One region of the Streptomyces sp. NPDC020996 genome, then DNA from elsewhere that is predicted to be linked to it. Evidence: riboswitches for the same ligand, from Rfam matches in the RefSeq annotation. Region 1 holds a riboswitch; the other holds the start of a gene.
The links. Region 1 has a riboswitch for cyclic di-AMP ahead of AB0G63_RS10690 (LysM peptidoglycan-binding domain-containing M23 family metallopeptidase). Riboswitches for the same ligand answer to the same signal wherever they lie in the genome.
Positions count from the first base shown of each region.

Region 2: it holds a riboswitch for cyclic di-AMP, as region 1 does, so the genes downstream of both, AB0G63_RS03865 (transglycosylase family protein) here and AB0G63_RS10690 (LysM peptidoglycan-binding domain-containing M23 family metallopeptidase) in region 1, are expected to answer to the same signal.

Region 1 is NZ_JBFADM010000011.1:5,101-8,302, reverse strand. Features, by position in the region: gene AB0G63_RS10695 (SGNH/GDSL hydrolase family protein) at 11-796, opposite strand; gene AB0G63_RS10690 (LysM peptidoglycan-binding domain-containing M23 family metallopeptidase) at 1,021-2,055, opposite strand; cyclic di-AMP (ydaO/yuaA leader) riboswitch at 2,060-2,239, opposite strand; gene AB0G63_RS10685 (tyrosine-protein phosphatase) at 2,784-3,202, shown strand, end outside.
Region 2 is NZ_JBFADM010000003.1:222,727-225,928, reverse strand. Features, by position in the region: gene eno (phosphopyruvate hydratase) at 1-637, opposite strand, end outside; gene AB0G63_RS03865 (transglycosylase family protein) at 977-1,732, opposite strand; cyclic di-AMP (ydaO/yuaA leader) riboswitch at 1,736-1,905, opposite strand; gene AB0G63_RS03860 (transglycosylase family protein) at 2,089-3,135, opposite strand.

The sequences.
Region 1 (3,202 bases):
GAGCGCCGGGTCAGGCGACCGACTCGATCCGCAGTTTGATGTCGTACGGGGACAGCATCCCCTTCGCCTGGACGTGGTCGCCGGACGACTCACCCCGCAGGCGTCGCCCGATCCAGGGCACCAGGTACTCGCGCGCCCACTGCACGTCGTCCCGCCGGATCTCCAGGGTGCCGCGCGGCGGAAGCGGCGGCCAGGACTGCTCGGGATCGGCCGGCACCTCCAGGCCGAGGACCTGGCCGGCCCGCAGCGCCACGCGCGTGTGCCCCTCGGGCGAGAGGTGGAGCCGGTCGTGGTCCCAGGCCCGGCGGTCCTGGATGGACTTCAGGGACCACAGGTCCAGCACGGGACAGCCGTAACGGTCGGCGATGGCCCGCACATGGCCGTTGTAGGTGGCGATCTTGCCGCGCAGGCGTTTGAGCACCGGGACGCCACGGGTGTCGAAGCCCGTCGTCACCATGACGGTGCCGGCGGCCTCGGTGAGCCGTGCGACCGCCCGCTCGAAGCGCTCGGCGACCTCGTCGGGGTCGGTGCCGGGCCGGAGGATGTCGTTGCCGCCCGCGCAGAAGGACACCAGGTCCGGAGCGAGTTCGACGGCCTGCGGGACCTGCTCGGCCACGATCTGGTCGAGCAGCCTGCCGCGCACGGCGAGGTTCGTGTACGTGAAGTCGCCCTCGGCCCGCCGGTCGGCGAGGAGCACCGCGAACCGGTCCGCCCAGCCGACGAACGCCCCGCCGGGACCCGGGTCGCCGACGCCCTCGGTGAAGCTGTCCCCCACCGCGACGTACGACCCGATCACTGATCTGCTGTCACTCTTCGAATCGTCTGCCACAGCAGGTCATGATTCACCGTCCACTGTGACCTACGCGACCGTAGGGAGGGCTTGACGAACGGTGAGATAAGCCACGCCCAAATTGTTCACCAAACCCGGAATACGCCGCCCCCGTACGCGGCGACGGCCGAGGACCGGACCCGGGGATCGGGGTCCGGTCCTCGGCGGCATGCCGGGCGGCCGGGGAACCGTCAGCCGACGGCGACGCCCTTGGAGCGGAGGTAGCCGACCGGGTCCACGTCGGAGCCGTAGTTCGGCGTGGTGCGGATCTCGAAGTGCAGGTGCGGGCCGGTCACGTTGCCGGTCGCGCCGGAGAGACCGATCTGCTGGCCGGCGGTGACGGTCTGGCCGGCCGAGACGGAGAGCTGCGAGAGGTGGGCGTACTGGGCGTAGTAGCCGTCGCTCAGCTGGATGACGACCTGGTTGCCGTAGGCGCCGCCCCAGCCCGCGGAGACGACCGTGCCGGCGCCCACGGCCTTCAGCGAGGTGCCGGTAGGCACGACGAAGTCGACGCCGGTGTGGTAGCCGCTGGACCACATGCTGCCCGCGACGCGGTATCCGGTGCCGACACCGGCCCCGGAGACCGGGAGGGTGTAACCGCTGGAGGTGCCGGTGGACTCGGCGGCCTGGGTGACCGTCGCCTGCTGCGAGGAAGGCGAGGAGGAGGACACGTCGGCGGCGGAGGAGGAGGACGGAGAGCCGGCGGAAGGCGCGGGAGCCGAAGAGGACGACGAAGAGGAAGAGGCCGCCGAGGAGGAAGGCGACGAAGAGGACGAAGGTGACGAAGAGGACGACGACTTGGTGGCGCCGCTCGTGGCCTTCTTGCCGAGGACGAGCTTCAGGCCGGGATGGATCAGCGACGGGTCGTCGCCGACGGCCTCGCGGTTGTCCGCGTACAGCTTCTTCCAGCCGCCGCGGACGCCCTGCTGCTCGGCGATCTTCGAGAGCCAGTCGCCCTTGCGCACCGAATAGGTCCGCACGCGCGCGTTGTTCGCGGCCCTCTCCTTCGCGGCCTTCTTCCCCTCGGCCGCCGCCTTCTCGGCGCCGGAAAGGGACTGCACGGCCTTCTGCGAAACCGGCTGCGCGGTGGACTGCGCGGTGTCGGCGTGGGCGCCGGTGGCCCCCAGCAGAGGGAGGGCGAGCGCGGCGCCGCCGGTTCCGGCGACGGCGATGGAGCGGGTGAAGCGCTGGGACTTGGGGCGGCGGTGCTTACCCTTCGCGGGCATGACGAATTCCTCTCCGGCGCCTGCGAGGTGAGCTGTCGGGTGCGGACTGGAGATGTCCGGCCGCGCCGTGGGCGCGACTTGACCCCAAGCCTGTTCCGGAGACCGGACAGGCGGTTCTACCTGTGGGTCCCCCGCTCCTGCCGTGCACGGGTGAGTGGTGCGGGATTCCAGGCGGCGGCAGGATTCGGCGTCCGCCCGGATTGCGTGGCGAACGTAAGCGACCACGACGCGAAGGGACAAGCAAGAGGTTGCGGGAAGCGCACGTTTCTCTTGATCCCTTACCGGAATTCACGGTCACCCTCCGTTGATTCCGAGGCGACTTCAGCGGCCAAATTCCCTGAAAAGCAATACGCATTACGTGAACATGACGGGCGACTCACGGTGACCGATATGACGATGCTCACGCGACCTCGCGCCAGCATTCCTTATTCCGGAGCGAGTTGGAATGAAATCCACCCAAAGCGCCAATTCGGACAGAAGACTCAGGCAGGGGCAATGCACCAGGGAAGCATCCTCGGGGCACATGGTCCGTTTCGCGGCATTCGTACCGGCTCGCCACCGGTGCGCCACTGACTCGCCACCAACTCGCCACCGACTCGCCGCGGAATCGCCACGGGCTCCCCGGCGGCAGACCGCACACCCCTGCTGAGCCGGGGTGTGCGTGTCGTATCGTCAAGGAGGTGCCCGTCGACGAGCAGCGCCGGCGGGGACGACTGGGAGGAGCCCCCGTGACGCAGCAGATCCCGTCGACCGAGCCCGAGCTGGCAGGAGTCCGAAACTTCCGCGACGTGGGGGGCCTGCCGACGGTGGACGGACGACGGGTGCGCCACGGAGTGCTGTTCCGCAGCGGCCACCTCGCGCACGCCACCGCGGAGGACACCGCCTTCCTCGCCTCGCTGGGGCTGCACACGGTCTTCGACTTCCGCAACGCCGCGGACCAGAGGCTGGAGGGCCCGGACGTCGAGCTGCCGGGCGTGCGCAATGTGAACCTGCCGCTGAGCGACCCGGCGGACGGCGCCGAGTTCTGGAAGATGGTCCGGGACGGAGACCTCGACCAGCTGCGCGAGATACTCGGGGACGGCAAGGCGGCCGGCCGCATGATCGGCTCGTACCGCCTCATCGTCAAGGAGCGCACCGGCGAGCACAC
Region 2 (3,202 bases), on a different contig from region 1:
TCGGGGCGAAGCCGCCCTCGTCGCCCAGGCCGGTGGCCAGACCCTTGGACTTCAGGACCTTCTTCAGGGTGTGGTACACCTCGGTGCCCCAGCGCAGGGCCTCGGAGAAGGACTCCGCGCCGATCGGGGCGATCATGAACTCCTGGATGTCCACGTTGGAGTCGGCGTGCGAGCCGCCGTTCAGGATGTTCATCATCGGCACCGGCAGCAGGTGCGCGTTGGGGCCGCCCAGGTAGCGGAAGAGGGGGAGGTCGCTGGCCTCGGAGGCGGCGTGGGCCACGGCGAGCGAGACGCCGAGGATGGCGTTGGCGCCGAGCGAGCCCTTGTTGTCGGTGGCGTCCAGGTCGAACATCGCCTGGTCGATCAGGCGCTGCTCGGTGGCGTCGTAGCCGACCAGCTCCGGGCCGATCTGCTCGATGACGGCGAGGACGGCCTTCTCGACACCCTTGCCCTGGTAACGGTTCGGGTCGCCGTCACGGAGCTCGATGGCCTCGAAGGCGCCGGTGGAGGCGCCGGAGGGGACGGCGGCACGACCCGTGCTGCCGTCGTCGAGGCCGACCTCGACCTCGACCGTGGGATTGCCTCGGGAGTCCAGGATTTCCCGGGCTACGACGACGTCGATGGACGGCACGAGCATCTCCTTCGTGGATGTGACGCTGGTAGTGCGGGGCACTGGGCCTGACGGCCCGTCTTGCAGCCTTGCGACTAGAGCCTAACCGTCCCGGGGCCGTCGGCAGCCGACCGACCGTCCCGTGGACAAGGTCAGACGGTACCTATTGTTCACCCCCGGAACAAAGCGAGGTGAACAACGCGTGCACACCGGGCACCGGCGGGCAAAGAAAACCCCGCCCCGGTGCGTACGGGGGAACACGCACCGGGGCGGGGAGCCCATGGGGGCCGGGGGGCGGCTCCCATGGCGGTCCACTGTGGGGGACGCGGGCTGTGCGGGGCCTGCGCGCCGGCTACCGGACGGCTGTCACTTCAGGTGCAGCTGCTGGCCCGGGTAGATGAGGTCGGCGTCCTCGACGATGTCCTTGTTCAGCCGGAACACCTTCTTCCAGCCGCCCTTGACGTCGTGCTCCGCGGCGATCGAGGAGAGCGTGTCGCCCTTGACGACCTTGTACTCGCCGTCGCCCTTCTTGACCTTCTTGCCGGTCGGGGTGGTGACGGTCTTCTGCGCCTTCACGACCGGGCGCTCGGTGGAGCGGAAGGCGCTCTGCTGCTCGGTGTAGCGGGAGGCGGTGCCGCCGCTCGGCGAGGAGGACGAGGAGGAAGACGAAGAGGAGGACGACGACGGGGAGGACGACGAGGAGGACGACGAGGACGGCGCCCCGGCGGCGCCGTCGTAGGAGGCGCCGGACAGGCCCGTGCCGCAGACCGGCCAGGCGCCCTTGCCCTGAGCGGCGAGGACCTTCTCGGCGACGGCGATCTGCTGCGCCTTGCTGGCCTGGTCGGCGGTGGAGGCGTACTGCGTGCCGCCGTACGCGGCCCAGGTGGAGGCGGAGAACTGCAGGCCGCCGTAGTAGCCGTTGCCGGTGTTGATGGACCAGTTGCCGCCGGACTCGCACTGGGCGACGGCGTCCCACTCGGAGGCGGTGGCGGCGGAGGCGTTGCCGGCCGCCAGCAGCGGGGCGGCGACGGCGGCGCCGGTGACACCGGCGACGGCGACGGCGCGGGTGGAGCGCTGGAGAACAGTCGGACGACGGTGCTTGCCCTTGCCGGAAAACAGCATGGTTGATCCCCTCACCGACGCCTGCGAGGTGAGCTGTCGGGTTCGGGCCGGTTGAGTTGCCCGGCCGCCCACCTCCCGGTGCGCGACTCCACCCCTAGCCGTTCCCGCCCCTCAAGGGCCGGGCCCGGCGCCTACCTTGGGTCCCCCGCTCCTGCCTACGGCGCTTGACGCGACGACTGTTCCCGGACGGCCGCTGGCAGGATTCGGCGTTGCGGCAGCCGGGGCCCGCGTTGGCGAGCGGTCATGACCGTAGACACGGAATCCACCGGATTTCAAAGACGATCAGGGCCTCTGAGACTCATCCCACACTTTCGCCAAACCGGACATTCCACGGCGAAAGCGGACGTCAACTCCCGCTAGTTTTCGCCCGTTTCCGCCCCTACTCGCAGGGTCTGACCGGGGACGATGTGACTCGGGTCGGCGCCGATCGCCTTCTTGTTCAGGGCGTAGAGCTCGCGCCACCCGCCCTCGACGTCGAGGGTGTCCGCGACGGAGGCGAGGGTGTCGCCGGCGTGGACCGTGTAGGCGTCGCCGTCGTCGGCGTCCGTGCGCGCGGCGTGGCGGCCCGAGGACGCTTCCATGGAGCGGCCGTTCGCCGCCTCGTCGGCGCTGCCGCCGCGGTGGCGGCCGGTGCCGGTGTCGCCGCCGACGCCGCTACCGACGTCAAGCGAGCCGGTGTCGACGAGGCTCCAGGAGCCCACCATCTGCTCCGAGTTGTCCGTGTCGTCACTTTCGGCCGTTTCGTCGGGTGAGCCGTCGGACGTCCGCGACACGGACGGGGAGGCGGACGGCGAAGCCGACTTGTCGGACTTGGCGGGCTTGTCCGTAGTGCTGGAGGAACCCTTCGACGCCCCGGGGGACGCGGAGGCGTGGGACGGGGCGTCCGAGGGCGAGGCCGTGCCGGACGTGTCGCCGGACGCGTCACCCGACGCGCCGGACGAGCCGTTGGACAGGCCGGTGGAGTCGGTGACGCCGGTGGAGTCGGACGAGTCGTCAGCGATCCCGGTGTCGATGTCGGCCGCGCCCTTGTCCTTGTCGAGCCCGGCGGTCAGTCCACAGGTGTGGAAGGCGCCGGCGCCCTGGTCCGCGAGTATCTTCTCGGCGACGGCTATCTGCTGGTTGCGGCTGGCCAGGTCGGCGCTCGGCGCGTAGTCGAGGCCGCCGTACTTCTCCCAGTCCTCCTGGGACAGCCGCAGGCCGCCGTAGAAGCCGTCACCGCTGTTCTCGCTCCACGAGCCGCCGGTCTCGCATTCCGCCACCTTGTCCCACGTCGAACCGTCGGCGGCGCTCGCGGCGGAGGCGCCCAGGAGCGGGATGGCGATGGCGGAGCCGGTCACTCCGGCCGCGACGAGGAGAGCCGGAGCCTGGCGGGGGCGACGGTGACGACCGTTCCCGGAGAGCATGCGGAGACCTTTCGCGAGACAGCGGTGACCCACGCGGCAATCGGTTTTCGAAGCAGCCGCGTTGATG